4 regions of the Paenibacillus mesotrionivorans genome follow, and region 4 is predicted to be linked to each of the others. Evidence: predicted binding sites of a transcription regulator. Region 4 holds the regulator's gene; each other region holds the start of a gene.
The links. Region 4 encodes Rex, which represses fermentation and respiration genes when NADH is low (regulators of the CRP and FNR family bind a similar motif). Its sites were predicted from a motif close to TTGTGAAATATTTCACAA; they were not measured.

Region 1 (4,143 bases), on a different contig from region 4:
ATTACCTTCCTTCTGTGGTATTATGCCATTGCACCGGGAGAATTCGCCGGAGCGCTGGAGAAAGCCATCGCGGTGCTGGTTATCGCCTGCCCCTGTGCCTTGGGGCTGGCTACACCCACCTCAATTATGGCAGGCTCCGGACGTGCCGCTGAGGCGGGCATCCTGTTTAAGGGCGGCGAGCATCTGGAGCAAACCGGGCACATCGATACCGTTGTGCTGGACAAAACCGGCACCGTCACCCACGGCAAGCCGGTGCTCACGGATGTGATTCCCGCCCCGGGCTGGCAGGGCGGGGAGGATCTATTGCTCCGCCTGGCGGCCGCGGCGGAGAAGCCGTCGGAGCATCCCCTGGCCGAGGCCATTGTCAGGGGGGCGGAGGAGCGGGGGTTGGTTCTGGCCGCCGCCGGAGAGTTCGCCGCGGTGCCGGGCTACGGCATCCGCGCCACGATAGAGGATCGGCGTTTGGCCGTTGGCACCCGCCGTCTCCTGGAGGAGAGCGGCGTGGATTTTGGCGGCGCCGGCCGGGAGATGGAACGGCTGGAGCAAGCGGGCAAAACCGCCATGCTGGTGGCGGTGGACGGGACTTATGCGGGCGTCCTGGCCGTGGCGGACACCATGAAGGAGTCCTCCCGCGAGGCGGTGGACCGACTGTTGAAGCTGGGCCTGACCGTGGTGATGCTAACCGGCGACAATCAGCGCACAGCAGAGGCCATTGCCAAGCAGGCGGGGATTCCCCGGGTGCTGGCGGAGGTGCTGCCGGAGGGCAAGGCGGAGGAGGTCCGCAAGCTCCAGCAGGAGGGCCGCAAGGTGGCGATGGTAGGCGACGGCATTAACGATGCTCCGGCCTTGGCTACAGCCGACATCGGTATGGCTATGGGCACCGGCACGGACGTGGCCATGGAGGCCGCGGACATCACGCTTCTCCGGGGCGACCTGAACGGCATCGCCGACGCCATCTACATGAGCCGCAGAACCATGGGGAATATTAAGCAGAATTTATTCTGGGCTCTGGCTTACAACTCCCTGGGCATCCCTATTGCCGCCGCCGGGTTCCTGGCTCCTTGGCTGGCCGGTGCGGCCATGGCCATGAGCTCGGTATCGGTAGTGCTGAACGCTCTCCGGCTGCAGCGCATCAAGCTGTAACCCCTGTAGGAAACCGCCTTTTCTAAAGCATTCCCATAAAAAAAGCAGAGCCGCCCCGCTTCGGCGGACGGACTTTGCCAGAGAGGAGGCTCGAGTAAAATGGAAGACAAAATGAATCAGGACAGCCAAAACCACTGCAGCCCTTCACATGGAACGGGCCATGAGGGAGCGGGCTGCTGCGACTCCACCCAGCCCCGCAAAAGCCATCATTCCCAGGAGATGAAGTCCAGCCTCGTAAACCGGCTCAACCGGATTGAAGGACAGATCCGTGGTGTGAAGGGGCTGATCGAGAAGGATGTTTATTGCGACGATGTCCTGAACCAGATCGCGGCGATTCAGTCCGCTCTGAACGGAGTGGGCAAGCTGCTGCTGGAGGGCCATATGAAATCCTGTGTGGTGGAGCGTATTTTGGAAGGGGACAATGAGGTTCTGGATGAGCTGCTGATCACCGTCAACAAACTGATGCGGTAATTGAAGGTGGCAGCGATCAAATATAATTTTTCAAAGGAGAGATTGAACATGGCACAAGCAACTCTGAAGGTAGAAGGCATGTCCTGCAATCATTGCGTAAAATCCGTAGAGGGCGCCCTGCAAAATATCGGAGCCAAGGGCACGGTGGACCTGGCGGCCAAAACCGTCACCGTGGAATATGATGCGTCCAAGCTGGATGAAGCCGCATTGAAGAATGCTATTGAAGACCAAGGCTACGACGTAGTCTGAAACAGGTGAAAACAGGGAAGCAGCACTTGGCGGGAAAGCCGTCTGTGCTGCTTTTTTCTTGTATACGGACTTCTCCGATACTGGGTGTGAAAAGTTTCACAATAATATGATAAAAATCATATCTCCCGTCTCGCTTCCCGTGCTACGGTGGGGAAAAGAGACAGCCGGAGGCCTGTGCACCACATGGAGCGGCCGGCAAGGAGGATAACATCATGACGGATCTGCTGGATCAGCTGTTTGAGACCCATTCGCTTACCAAGGATGAGATTATAGATGCGCTCCGCATGATGGAGGACCCGCAGCATAAATCGCGGCTGTTCGATTATGCTAACCGAACCCGTCTTGCCCACTACGGGCCGCGGGTATTTATGCGGGGGCTGGTGGAATTCTCCAACTACTGCCGCCGGGACTGCATGTATTGCGGCATCCGCGCCGGCAACCGCAATGCGGACCGGTACCGCCTGGCCCCTGAGGATATCCTCGCCTGCTGCCGGGAGGGATATGAATTGGGCTACCGCACCTTCGTGCTCCAGAGCGGGGAGGATATGTGGTACACGGTAGACCGGCTTACGGATATTCTGGGTATGATCAAGGGGGAGTTCCCCGACGCCGCGGTTACGCTGTCCATTGGGGAACGCAGCCGCAGTGAATACGAGGCGTTGTACAAGGCTGGCGCTGAGCGGTTCCTGCTCCGCCACGAGACGGCCTCCCGGGAGCTGTATGAGTCTCTCCATCCAAACATGTCCTTCGATAACCGGATGGAATGCCTGCGTATGTTGAAGGAAATCGGCTACCAGGTAGGCGCCGGATTTATGGTGGGGCTGCCGGGACAAACCCTTGAGCATCTGGCGGAGGATTTGGATTTCCTCCACCGTTTCCAGCCGGATATGATCGGCATCGGTCCGTTTATCCCCCACAGTGATACCCCCTTGAAGGGTTCGAAGGGCGGCACCGTGGACAATACCTTGGTGATGGTTGCATTTGCCCGTCTGTTGGTGCCCAAAGCAAATCTGCCGGCCACCACAGCTATGGGCAGCCTGGACCCGCAGGGCCGGGAGAAGGCCATCAAGGCCGGAGCCAACGTGGTGATGCCCAACCTGTCTCCTACCTCTGTCCGGGAAAAATACGCCCTCTACGAGAATAAAATCTGCACCGGTGACGAAGCGGCCCACTGCCGCGGCTGCATCGAGATGCGTATCAAGGTCAGCGGCTTCGAGGTGGATATGGGCCGGGGCGATAGCCTGAACTGGCAGGAGCCTGTGGAGGCGTAGCGCAATTGCATATATTGGGCGGCTGCCCGTTTTCATTGCACCAAACAAACTGAAAGACCCGCACACGGCTGCGTTCTGCTGCCGGATGCGGGTCTTTTTATTAGCTGGGCCTATTTTGATGTGAGATGTGAGGGTGGGAGATGGGCGATGGGAGACGGCGACTGGCGAAACGTCCTCGACTATCCTCAACTGTTCTCAACTGTCCTCGACCGTCCTCGACCGTCCTCGATCGTCCGCTACAACCCGGAAAATCCGCCTGGATCCTCGAAATGTTCATCCACAGTAACTGTAACGGAACTGAGAAGCGCTTATAGGGAGAAAATCGGCTGGCTCCAGCGTTAACGGAACTGAGAGACTGTTAGATGGGATGTGAGCGGCCTTAAGGCTGAGTTTGCTTCTGTAAGAGCCTCTGAGTTCCGTTAAAATTCCAATAAGCCGATTTTACTTTTTTAAGAGTCGCTCAGTTCCGTAAGTGATCAGGCCGCGGGGTGTTAGTCAGCCTCATACGGACCAAACCGCGCGCGGTTGGAAGGATGCGGGCAAGCTGCGTAAGTAATCAGTGCCGTAAGCGGTCAGGCTGCGGAAGCGGGTAAGCCGCAGAAGGAAACAGGCTGCGTCAGTGAGCCGATGCGTTTAGAAGCAGAGGGAACACCATCAACGGTGTTCCTTTGTTACTGCTGCCGGTAGATCCGGTACAGCAGGACGGCAGCCTCGGCGCGGGTCAACGGGTCCCGGGGCCGAAGCAGGGCGCCATCTCCCTCGATCAGCCCGGCGTTGATGAAGGCGCCTGCTGCTTCGAGAGCGTAACCGGCCACCTGGGCCGAGTCTTCAAAGGCTGATAGCGGCTCTCTATCTGCCGGAGCGGAGGCGGCATGCGCTGTGAGCGCTTGGCCGCCCAAGGCCCGATAGAACAGCGCCATCATCTCCTGGCGACTGACGGACTCATCGGGGGCGAAACGGTTATTCTCCCGGCCTTCGATCCATCCGGCCGAGCGGGCTTGTGCTAGTG
Region 2 (4,143 bases), on a different contig from region 4:
GATATCCGCCGCGGCTCTCCGCTAGTGTAATGGACCGTAGAACCCTTATTCCCCCCGTTTCCCTGTTTCTCGGATTTTCGCGGACTCACAGGCCTTTATTTAGTCAAAATCCTAGCAATTTCGGCGACACTTAGCCAAATAAGGGCTTCTGTGTCCGTTAGCAACCCAATCCCTTCTCCGCAAAAAAACAAAGAGACAGGTTTCCCTGTCCCTCTGCGGTAATTATTTATAGGGGGCTCCCCCAAAAGTAATCGGATTATGCTGCAAAGCTTCTCTTTACTTTTGGGGGACATTGATTACTCCTTGCCGTAGAAAGCCTTGCGGTAGATGTCGGCCAGTTCGATAACCAGCGGCATTCTCGGGTTAGCTGTGGTGCATTGGTCTTCGAAGGCGCGGTCGGCCAGGTAGTCAACCTTGGCTTCGAATTCCTTGGCATCAATTCCGGCTTCCTGGAAGGTTGCAGGCAGGTTCAGCTTCTTGTTCAGGTCTTGGATAGCCTTGATCAGGCTGTCGATAGCTTGCTCAGTGGTTGCAGCAGGCAGACCCAGAACACGCGCGATTTCGGCATAGCGTTGGTCGGCGATGAAGTGATCATATTTCGGGAACGAAGCGAACTTCGTCGGTTTGGTTGCATTGTAGCGGATTACATACGGCATCAGGATGGCGTTGGTCCGTCCGTGCGGCGTATGGAATTCTGCGCCCCATTTGTGAGCCAAGCTGTGGTTGATACCCAGGAAGGCATTGGAGAAGGCCATACCTGCGATGGTGGATGCATTATGCATTCTTTCACGGGCAACCGGATCACCGGCATAGGATTTCTCGATGTTTTCGAATACCAGCTGGATAGCCTTCATAGCCAAGCCGTCGGTGTAATCGTTAGCCATGATGGACACATAAGCTTCGATGGCGTGAGTCAGAACGTCCATACCGGTGTCGGCAACAAGGCCCTTCGGCAGTGTCAGCACGTATTCCGGGTCGATGATGGCAACGTCCGGAGTCAGCTCGTAGTCAGCCAGCGGATACTTGGTGTTGCCTGCATTCTTGTCGGTGATAACCGCGAAGGAGGTTACCTCGGAACCGGTACCCGAAGTAGTCGGGATGGCCACAAACTTGGCCTTTTTGCCCAGACGGGGGTACTTGTAGATCCGTTTGCGGATATCCATGAACTTTTGCTTGATAGCAGAGAAGTCGGTGTCCGGATATTCGAAGAACAGCCACATTGCTTTAGCTGCGTCCATTGCGGAGCCGCCGCCCAGTGCGATAATGCAGTCCGGCTGGAAGCGTTCCATCATAGCGCGGCCGCGTTCTACAGTTTCTACGGAAGGATCGGGCTCAACCTCAGAGAACACTTCCACATAAACCGGGTTTTGACGCTTGCGCAGGTAGTATTCGATCTTCTCTACATACCCGAATTTCACCATCATCGGGTCAGTAATGATTGCGATGCGGGAAATGTCAGGCATCTTGGACAGGTATTGAGTTGCACCTTTTTCGAAGTAGATCTTCGGCGGTACCTTAAACCATTGCATATTCACAGTACGGTACGCCACCCTTTTCACATTGATTAGGTTAACTGCAGTTACGTTGGAGGAAGTCGAGTTTCCGCCGTAGGAGCCGCAGCCCAGAGTCAAGGAAGGCAGGTTGGTGTTGTAAATGTCGCCGATAGCGCCGTGTGTGGAAGGCGAGTTGACGATAACACGGCCGGTTTGCAGACGGTTAGCGAAAGCAGTGATCACGTCTTGGTCATTGGAATGGATCGCGGAGCTGTGGCCCATGCCGCCGAATGCAACAACTTCAGCCGCGCGTTCGATGCCTTGCTCTGCAGTCTTAACCTTGTAGCAAGCCAGGATCGGGGACAGCTTCTCAGCGGACAGCGGGAACTTGGTGCCTACGCCGCTGATCTCGGCGATCAGGATCTTGGTGTTGGCAGGAACCTTCAGGCCAGCCATTTCGGCAATCTTCACAGCGGATTGGCCAACGATAACCGGGTTAACGGCACACTTCTCAAGGTTGATGGCCAGCTTGGTCAGCTGCTCGATTTCTTGCGGGTTCAGGAAGTAGCAGCCTTGGTCGGCGAAGCACTTCTTGGTTACTTCATAGATCGGCTCTTCGATGATGACCGCTTGCTCGGATGCGCAAATCATGCCGTTGTCGAAGGATTTGGACAGGATAATATCATTAACTGCTTGCGCAATGTTTGCTGTTTTCTCGATGAATGCGGGCACGTTGCCTGCGCCTACGCCCAGAGCCGGTTTGCCTGTGCTGTAAGCAGCCTTTACCATGCCAGGACCGCCGGTAGCCAGGATCAGGGACACACCCGGGTGGTTCATCAGCAGGTTGGTAGCTTCAATGGAAGGAGCTTCGATCCATTGAATCGCGTGCTGCGGAGCGCCGTTAGCCACTGCTGCATCCAGAAGCACCTTAGCCGCTGCCGAAGAACATTTTTGAGCGGAGGGATGGAAGGCAAAGATAATCGGGTTACGGGTTTTGGCAGAGATAATGGATTTAAACATGGCAGTCGAAGTCGGGTTGGTTACGGGAGTTACACCTGCAACAACACCTACAGGCTCAGCAACCTTCTTGAAGTTTTCGTACGGGTTCTCTTCAATAACACCGACGGTTTTTTCGTACTTGATGCTATGATAGATATATTCCGTTGCAAAGATGTTCTTGGTGATTTTGTCTTCATACACGCCGCGGCCGGTCTCTTCCACTGCCAGCTTAGCCAGATACATATGCTTGTCAAGCCCGGCAAGAGCCATTTCTTGAACGATCTTGTCGATTTGCGCCTGATCCAGCTTCATGTACTCTTGATAGGCTTGCTTTGCGCGGGAAACCAGAAGATCCACTTGTTCTTGAACTGACATCTGCTCTTTTAACTTGGTTTCTTTAACTGCCATGTTAATCTCCGCCTCCTAGAGCTATATTCTGGGTTATGTCGAATGCTTCACGTTAGTATGATACTTATCACAGTATCATATTGAACTGGTAATAACTAGTGTGAAGTTTGTAACGATTTTACGTGAATAATTTCACATCTTTTACGTGAATAATTTCACAACCCTTTATTGATTCTGATTATAGCTAAACTTTTTGCATTCGTAAAGAGTGTACAAACGCTTACATTAAAAAGATTTTATTTTGACAATTGATTACGTTTTCATAATCAATTTTCACGTGAAACTTTGTCCGAAATGTGACGCGTTGCGTTAATTCTTGACTATTTTGTGATCTTCGCTCCGAATGTTCGGATTTGGGTTGAAATAATGTCTAAATGTTGCAAAATACTTTCCTAAGTTGAGTGGATTTGAAATTAATGGAAATGGCACTAGCACATGGATTTTGCAGGGTTTGGGACATGTTGTTTGCTCCTTTACGTCCATTATCCCCTTCCCTCAGGGTCAGTTTGAGATGAATGGAGAAGGGGTGTACTTCGGCTGTATGGAAGAGCACTATCGGGTAGGGTGAGGAATCTGCTGCTCCAGAGTTAGCTTGTTGCTAACGGACTGAGGCTCCCTTATTTCTACTTTTTTCGCGCTTTTGCAGATTTCACGGACACAGAAGGCGTTATTGTGCCCGCATCATCTGCATACCACTCTTTTTGCACCGAATAACGGATTCACGGTCCGTTGGGTCCGGAAAATACTCGTTTTGTGGGAATTAACGGATCGTCGGTCCGCAAGGCAAACGCCGTACTAGCGTCCACCAGCCACCGGCAAAATAAAAGCTCCAGCCGCCTTCAAAAACAAGGCAAGCCGGAGCCTTTTTTTTCACGGGATGGATCCGTTACTATTACCAAGTCACTACAGGCGGTGAACCCGGCACCGGATTGACCACCATATCCATAACAGGGACGGCATAGGCTGCCAGGATCAACGCCACCACCACGGCCATCCATACGCCCCAGCGTTCAAACAGCCGGGGTGCAGGCGCGGCTCCCTCCGCAGGTTCGGCCACGGGAAATTCAGTGCTTCCGGTTGGCGCCCTAAGCAGCCGGACCACATTAACCATCATCAGCAGCACACCTGCGAATAGAATGGTGCCGCCCACTGCCATTGCTACATAATAAGGCATCCAAAGGACACTGTCCGGATGATCCCCGTAGGTGGTATACGCCGTGCGGCGGGGAGAGCCCAGAAGGCC
Region 3 (4,143 bases), 260 kb from region 4:
TTTCCCGGTAGCCGTGGACATGCAGGTTATGGTTGTGACGGTCGAAGAACAGATCCTTGATCAGCCCTTCATAACCGTGGAAGGCGAAGATAACAGGCTTGTCGGCGGTGAAGTAGCTGTCAAATTTCTCGTCGGACAGGCCACGGGGATCCAGCTTTTGGCTTCTCAGCTTCAGCAGGTCCACAATGTTGATGTAGCGGATTTTCAGCTCCGGCAGCTTCTCGTGCAGAATGGAGATGGCAGCCAGGCTTTCGATGGTAGGCTCAGTACCGGCGGAGGCAAAGACCACATCCGGCTCCTGGCCCTTGTCAGTGCTGGCCCAATCGATGATTTTCAAGCCCTTTTCCACCAGCACGGAGGCTTCTTCAGCACTGAACCATTGCGGGCGGGGATGCTTGGAGGAGACGATCAGGTTGATCTTTTGACGGTCATTCAGCACCTTGTCGAATACGGCCAGCAGGGAGTTGGCATCGGCAGGCAGGTATTCACGGATAAATTCCGGCTTTTTGTCGGCCAAGTGTCCCAGAAGTCCCGGGTCTTGGTGGGTGTAGCCATTGTGATCCTGCTGGAACACGGTGGAGGTAGCCACCACGTTCAGGGAAGGAATATCTGCACGCCAGCCTTGATCGGTAGCCTTGCGCAGCCACTTGAAGTGCTGGGTGATCATGGAGTCTACAACCCGCAGGAACGCTTCATAGCTGGCAAAAAATCCATGGCGCCCAGTAAGCACGTAGCCTTCCAGCAAACCTTCCGCCTGATGCTCGGATAGCTGGGAATCGATGACACGGCCGTAAGGAGCAAGGAATTCATCCTGCGGCTCCTGAATGGCATCCATCCATTGACGCTTGGTGACTTCGAACACGGGTCCCAGACGGTTGGACATGGTTTCGTCCGGACCGAAGATGCGGAAGTTGCGCTGAGCTTCATTGAGCTCGATAACTTCCTTCATATATTTGCCCAGCACCAGCATGTCTTGGGCGATGATTTGGCCAGGCTTGGAATTGTCAAGGGCGAACTTGGTGAAGTCGGGCAGCTTCAGGTCCTTCACAAGTCTGCCGGCGTCGGTAACCGGGTTTTTGCCCATTCTTCTGTTGCCGGTAGGCAGAATTTCTTCGATTTCGGGCAGCAGACGGCCTTGGTCGTTGAAAAGCTCCTGCGGACGGTAGCTGTTCATCCATTCCATCAGAGCGGGGGCATGCTGCATGTTCTTTTGGTCCACGGGAATCGGCACCTGGTGGGCACGGAAGGAGCCTGTGTTGGGAACGCCGTCCCATTCCATCGGACCGGTCCAGCCCTTGGGCGTGCGGCAGACGATCATCGGCCACAGTGGACGGGTTGTGTTGTTGTTTTCACGGGCATTCTTTTGGATGGCTTTGATTTTATCAATAACGGTATCCAATACCTTGGCCATCTGGGGATGCATCAGCTCCGGATCAGAACCCTCCACATAGTGGGGCTCCCAGCCCATACCGGTGAAATAGGCATCCATCTCCTCCCGTGTTTGGCGGGACAGGATGGTGGGGTTGCTGATTTTGAAGCCGTTTAGGTGAAGAATCGGCAGTACTGCGCCGTCGGTGATGGGGTTGATGAAACGGTTGGAGAACCAGGATGCCGCCAACGGACCGGTTTCGGCTTCGCCGTCGCCGATGACAACAGCGGAGATCAGCTCCGGATTGTCGAGAATGGCGCCAACACCGTGGGAGAGGGCGTAGCCCAGCTCGCCGCCTTCATGGATGGAGCCCGGTGTTTCCGGTGCGGCATGGGAAGCGACTCCGCCCGGGAAGGAGAACTGCTTGAAGAGCTTGATCAGGCCGGGAATGTCCCGGGTGATCTGCGGATAAATCTCGGTGTAGCTGCCGTCCAGATAGGAGTTGGACACCATAACCTGGCCGCCGTGGCCGGGGCCTTCGATGTAGAACATATCCAGATCATACTTGGTAATAACCCGGTTCAAGTGGGCATAGATAAAGTTTTGGCCGGGGATGGTGCCCCAGTGGCCGATGGGCTTTACCTTCACGTGGGCATCCTGCAAAGGTTCCTTGAGCAGGGGGTTGCCCTTCAGATAAAGCTGGCCTACGGAAATGTAGTTGGTTGCGCGCCAATAGGCGTCGAGCTTATCCAGATACGCCTTGGAGGAGTAATCCAGAACTTGAGTAGTCAGTGTCATTTCTTCCACTCCTATCGAAATTTTGTTTCTGTCTGATCTCTCCGTAATTTCAAATTCATAATAACCACTTCAGAAATTGAAATCAATCATTTTTGAAAGTAATACGGTCCAATTATGTGAAAAAATGAACTTACTATGAACTTTGTCGAATGATGGCGTTTACATGGGTGGTTATCGGGGTGATGGGTTTTTGATGGAGGGTGAAGGTGGGTTCTGCAGTGCGGACTCCGTTAATGGGAGGAGCTAACTTGGTAGCTAATTATTCTAACGGCGGCCAGCGCCGCTATTTGCCCCAATTGAGCAGCTCCAAAATTCTAACGGCGGCCACAGCCGCTATTTGAGGGGAAATCCCAGGTTGGGAGGCCAAAAAGCCCCAATAAGGTCTCTCACCGCCGTTAGAATTTCGAAACACCGTTTTCTGGCCAAATAAGGTCTCGTGCTTCCGTTAGAACCGGAGCCGGGGACACAGAGTTACTTGGACTCCAGAACAGCCGTGACAGAGAGCAGCCACGACAGAGAGCAGCTGCCGCGGCGGCAGTACAAGCAGGCAGGTCTTCCCCCACAAATAAAAAAGACCGGACGGTTGTCCGATCCTTATTCCTGCACCGATACAAAGGTATTGAACTTCAGATACTTGTAGTGGAAGCGCATATTGGAGAACTCCAGCGGCGTACCGTTATCCAGGAAGAAGATCCCTTCCATAATCCCCACCGGCTCATGCTCCTTCAGGTCCAGCAGTTCCCGGTCGCGGTCATCCGAAGGTTCGGCGTAAACGGAGAGGAAGGACTTGGTTACCGCCAGATTATGGGCTTCCTCCAGGTAGTTAAAAATCGAACCCTCAATAATCGTCTGGTTCAGATTCTGGATGATCTTGATGGGAATGTAGCCGGTTTCGATCATAAACGGGGTTTCGTCAAACAGGCGCAGCCGGACAATTTTGTACACAAAATCATGGGGCTGCAGGAACAGGTCCCGCTGCAGCTCCTCCGTCGGCGGAATTACCTCAAAGCTCAGGACGCGGATTTTGGGCTTGACCCCGTGCATCTGGAAATTATCCGTGACTCCCAGGTTGGAGCCCTCGTAATTGAAGATGGATTCATTCTTGATGTATAACGGGTTGATAAAGGTGCCGGAGCCCCGTTTTTTGAAAATGATGCCGGCATGCTCCATCTTGGTCAGCGCCCGCTTGATAGAGCTGCGGCTGACCTGATAGGTTTCACTGAGACTGCGCTCGTCCGGCAGGCGCATATCGGGAAAATCCCCCGCGAAGATCTTCTTCTTGAGATCGTCGACGATTTGCTTATAGACGAATTGTGTCATGGTAACTCCTTCTTAAGGACCCTGGAATGATGTCCGTGTCAACCGGCACTTTTACTATATCATAAAGAAAACCGTCGGTCCTCACCGGAGGCCGGATACCGTGAAAAACCACCGTATCCGGTCGATGGGCAAGGTTTACAGCGCTTCAACCTCTTTCAGCCACAGCGCGCCGGAGGCGTCACTGGGCATCCGCCAATCTCCCCGCGGAGATAGGCTGACCGTCCCCACCTTGGGGCCGTCAGGCAGACAGGAGCGTTTGAACTGCTGGGAGAAGAAGCGGGCGTAGAACACCCGCATCCAGGAAACCAGCTGCTCCCGGGTGAATACGCCGGCGAACGCCTCCTCGGCAAGATACAGAATCTTCGCCGGCGGGGCCCCCGTCCGCAGCATGTAATACAGATAGAAATCATGGACGTCGTACGGTCCAAGAATGTTCTCTGTCAATTGGGCAATTTCGCCGGTTGGCGAGGGCGGCAGAAGCTCAGGGCTGATGCCGGTGGCGATAATGTCATGTAGGAAACCCTTCACCGCATCGTCCGCTTCATAGTCCGCATACCATTGCACCACAAACTTGATCAGGGTTTTCGGGATTCCCCCGTTCACACCGTACATGGACATGTGGTCTCCATTGTAGGTGCACCAGCCCAAGGCCAGCT
Region 4 (4,143 bases):
ATGAAGGAGAAATTCCCCGGCTACGAGGAGCGGCCTGCCCAGGCCCAGATGATTCGTGATGTACAGGGGGCTTTATCCGACAGCGCCCACCTGCTGATTGAGGCGGGAACGGGGACCGGAAAGTCCTTGGCTTATTTGATCCCAGCCCTTCATTACGGCATCAGCGAAGAGAAGAAAATCGTGGTCAGCACCCATACCATCCAGCTTCAGGAGCAGCTGCGCCAGCGGGATATCCCGCTTTTGCAGGAGCTGTTTCCTTTTGGGTTCGAGGCGGCTGTTCTGAAGGGGCGTAATCATTATCTGTGCCTCCGCAAATTCGAGACCAAGGTGAATACGGCAGACTTCGCCAACGGCCGCGATGACCGGCTGACGGCTGCGCAAATGACCGTATGGCTCTCTGACACAGAACGGGGAGACGACGAGGAGCTGTATTTGACCTCCAAAGGCAATGACTTCTGGCAGGATGTGCAAAGCGATGCGGATTCTTGCTTGAACCGCCACTGCCCTTGGTTCCGGCGCTGCTTCTACCACCGGGCAAAGCATGAATCTACCCAGGCGGACGTGATTATCGTCAATCATTCCCTGCTGTTTACGGATATTAAAGCGGAGAACCGGCTGCTGCCGGCTTATTCGCAGTTAATCGTGGACGAGGCTCATCACTTCGAGGAGGTAGCGGCCAAGCATCTGGGCTTGGAGCTGCATTACCTTAGCTTTGTGCACACGTTGACATGGCTGTATAAGGATTCCCGTTCGGGCCTCCTGCCGTTGGTATCCATGCGTATTCAAGAGCATGCGGCTGGGGATAAAGCATCCAAGTGGCTGCGGGCTATAGTGGACGTGGAGGAGAAGCTGGTGGAGGCCAAGGAGCACTGGGACGAGCTGTCCCAGCTGCTGTATGACTTTGCGGGAATGTCGGCCAGCGCCTCCGACCCTGCATCGGCGGAAGCCGGGCAGCTGGTGGTGCGGGTTAAACCCGCCATGCTTCCTCCTAGCTGGGAGACTCTCCGGAAGATGGAGGAGAATATCTACGTTGGCCTTGGTGAAGCTTCGCGGCAGCTGGACCGGCTGCTGAATGATTGGAAGGATGTCCAGGATGACCTGGGCATACAGACTCTGGTTACGGATTTGAACGGGGCCGGCAAGGATCTGGACAGGCACCGGGATACCCTTCACAGGTTTATGCATATGCCTGAGCAGGATGATGTGTATTGGCTGGAAGCGAGCAGCCAGTTCAAGAGTAAGTCCCTTCAATTGGTAAGTGTTCCTGCGGATGTAAGCGCCATTCTTCGACAGTTCTTTTTTGATGCAAAAGATAGTATAATATTGACATCTGCCACCTTGTCCGTGGACAAGAAATTTCATTATATCTGCGAACAGCTGGGGCTTATGGAGAATAGCCCGTCCGGCAAGGTCCGGACGGTCATTCTGCCATCCCCCTTTCAATACAGGGAGCAGGCGCTGGTAGCGGTGCCCCGCGATTTTCCCAATATTAAGGGCAGTGCCGCCGAAGCGTATTATATCGAGAAGCTTACGGAATCTCTGCGCGATGTGGCGGTGGCAACCAACGGAAGAATGCTTGTGCTGTTCACCTCGTACCGGATGCTGAAGGCGGTTCACCAGAGGCTGAAGGAAGAGCTGGCCTCAAGAGGGATTCAGGTGCTGGGGCAGGGGATGGACGGCGGCAACCGGAGTAAGCTGACGCGGATGTTCAAGGACAGTGCCGCAAGTGTCCTGCTGGGCACCAGCTCCTTCTGGGAGGGTGTGGACATTCCCGGAGATGCGTTAAGCTGCCTGGCTATTGTGAGATTGCCTTTTCAGCCGCCCAACCATCCTCTTGTGGAGGCCAAGTGCGAGCTTTATAAGGAAAAAGGACAGAACCCCTTTATCAAATATTCTGTGCCCCAGGCGGTTATCCGCTTCAAACAGGGCTTCGGCCGGCTGGTGCGGACCGCCACCGATAAAGGAACGGTTATTGTCTATGATACCCGGGTGATTGATACGGCATACGGCAAGCATTTTCTTTACTCCCTGCCCGGGCCGAAGATTGAGCATATGACAACTTCGCAATTGGTGCCGAGAATCATGGAATGGATGAGGAGTGAGGAAGGTTGAAGACGGAGAAGATTTCGGAGGCCGTCGTACGAAGGCTTCCGGTATATCTAAGGTTTCTTAACGAATTGAATATGAAGAATGTCCAGACTGTGTCCTCCCAGGACCTGGGCAACAAGTTGGACCTGAACCCGGCCCAAATCCGCAAGGATCTGGCGTATTTCGGGGAGTTCGGCAAGAAGGGGATCGGATACGATGTGAATTACCTCATCGAGAAGATCCGGCAGATTCTGAAGCTGAACCAAGACATTGCCGTTGCCCTGGTGGGAGCGGGAAACCTGGGACGGGCGCTGTGCAACTACAATGTCTATCTGAAGGACAATATGAAGATTACGGCCATCTTCGACGACAGTCCGGACAAGGTGGGCACCAGCATCAATAACCTGCAGGTGCATCCTATGAAGGAGCTGGTTGGGACGATTCGTGAGGAGGCCATCCGAATTGGCATTATCACGGTTCCGGCTTCGGAGGCCCAGTCGGTGGCGGATGAATTCGTGCGCGGCGGGGTAGAAGCGATCCTGAACTTTGCGCCGGTGATTATTAAGGTTCCGATGCACATCCGGGTGCATAATGCGGACTTTACGACGGATCTGCAAAGCCTGGCCTATTATTTGGACGAATAGCGGCATACAGAATATTATGTGGAAAGGGATGTCCCCATCAGGCGGGCATCCCTTTTTTTGATGTTTTTGTGGAGGTGGTTTTTGGCGATCGAACAGCGGGCGTTTCTCCTTGCAAAAGTGCATCTATTCTCCCCGGAACCCGACGTTTGCTGCATACCAAATGCAAAAGTGCACCTATTTCCTCCGCCCAGGCTTCATAATGCCCCCATGTGATGGAAATAACTGCATTTTTGCAGGAAAGACGATAAAACGAAGGTTTGTCTCTCCAATAAATGTACTTTTGCATTTCGGAAGAGAATGGGAGTAACGTTCTAACGTGTGCAACCCTCTAAAGCAAAGTTTGAACATGCAGTACGTTGGTGTAGTGTAAGCCTCAAAATAAAAAAAGGCCGCAATCATCGATTGCAGCCGGCTGTGGACCGCCCTGGGGCAGTCTCTTTCAAACCATCACTTACGCGTACTTCAATACAATGCCGTCCAGAATGTCGGCCACGTTCTCGCAGGCATCAGTAGTCAGCTCCAGCTGTTCATACATTTCCTTCAGCTTGAAGTCATGGTACGGATCCTTGGGATTGTGGAAAATATCCTTGATGCCTTGACGGAGCAGCTTGTCTCCTTCGTTCTCCATGCTGTTGATCTTCACGGTGAATTCGGCAATCTGCATGTACTTCTTCTTGGAAAGCAGCTTGATGGCGTCCAGTATGTATTGGCAGGCATTCACCAGCACAACCGAGAACTCCTTCATGTAATGATCCGTAGCCTGAATATTCAAATAATCAAACCGCGCGATGCATTCTTCAATGCCGTCGATCACGTCGTCCATCTTGGCAGCCAGAGCCAGAATGTCCTCCCGGTCGATGGGGGTAATAAACACCTTGTTCAGCCCGCGGAAAACGGAGTGGGTAATGGTGTCTCCCTTATGCTCCAAGTCGCGAAGCTCCTGCTGGTAGGCGGTAGGGGAGCCTTCGCTCATCATCGCCTGGCGGAATACGTGGGCAGCCTGAAGCGTATTCTCTGCGGATTGTGTCAGCAGTACGTAAAAATCCTCGTCCTGTTTCTTGCCGATTGCCATGTCCAAAGACCTCCAAGGCTTGCGGGCATTCAAGTGCCCGTTTATTCGAAAACTTCATGCATCCTTTGTTATGCATCCGTAACTCTTAAAATACCATATTCTCCGTCCCGTATGCAATGGATCTTTTCTTGATTTTCCCTTCCGGTCATTGTAGAGTGAAGAAAAGAGATTGCCTGCGGCACTTATAATTCTGCAGCAACAGGAAAGGGGCTTATCGGATGACCCGACTGGTTATTGAAAACGGTGTTTTTGTCACCGGCGACGCAGTGCGCCCGGTAGTGAAAGGATATATGGCGGTAGAGGGTGACCGGATAACGGAGCTTGAGGAGGGGGCCTATC

Region 1: hydE ([FeFe] hydrogenase H-cluster radical SAM maturase HydE) is a predicted target of Rex. The motif match lies at 1,948-1,965, and genes of this name have one in related genera.
Region 2: adhE (bifunctional acetaldehyde-CoA/alcohol dehydrogenase) is a predicted target of Rex. The motif match lies at 3,044-3,061, and genes of this name have one in related genera.
Region 3: ACI1P1_RS02500 (phosphoketolase family protein) is a predicted target of Rex. The motif match lies at 2,282-2,299, and genes of this name have one in related genera.

Annotation. Positions count from the first base shown of each region.
Region 1 is NZ_JBJURJ010000004.1:189,487-193,629, forward strand. It holds gene ACI1P1_RS07430 (heavy metal translocating P-type ATPase) at 1-1,143, shown strand, start outside; gene ACI1P1_RS07435 (metal-sensitive transcriptional regulator) at 1,243-1,614, shown strand; gene ACI1P1_RS07440 (copper ion binding protein) at 1,663-1,863, shown strand; gene hydE ([FeFe] hydrogenase H-cluster radical SAM maturase HydE) at 2,076-3,134, shown strand; gene ACI1P1_RS07450 (polysaccharide lyase family 8 super-sandwich domain-containing protein) at 3,806-4,143, opposite strand, start outside.
Region 2 is NZ_JBJURJ010000015.1:89,429-93,571, reverse strand. It holds gene adhE (bifunctional acetaldehyde-CoA/alcohol dehydrogenase) at 297-2,900, opposite strand; gene ACI1P1_RS21455 (b(o/a)3-type cytochrome-c oxidase subunit 1) at 3,793-4,143, opposite strand, start outside.
Region 3 is NZ_JBJURJ010000001.1:526,028-530,170, reverse strand. It holds gene ACI1P1_RS02500 (phosphoketolase family protein) at 1-2,167, opposite strand, end outside; gene ACI1P1_RS02495 (GntR family transcriptional regulator) at 2,762-3,487, opposite strand; gene ACI1P1_RS02490 (NAD(+) synthase) at 3,623-4,143, opposite strand, start outside.
Region 4 is NZ_JBJURJ010000001.1:269,540-273,682, reverse strand. It holds gene dinG (ATP-dependent DNA helicase DinG) at 1-2,112, shown strand, start outside; gene ACI1P1_RS01255 (redox-sensing transcriptional repressor Rex) at 2,109-2,732, shown strand; gene ACI1P1_RS01250 (DUF47 domain-containing protein) at 3,184-3,804, opposite strand; gene ACI1P1_RS01245 (amidohydrolase) at 4,023-4,143, shown strand, end outside.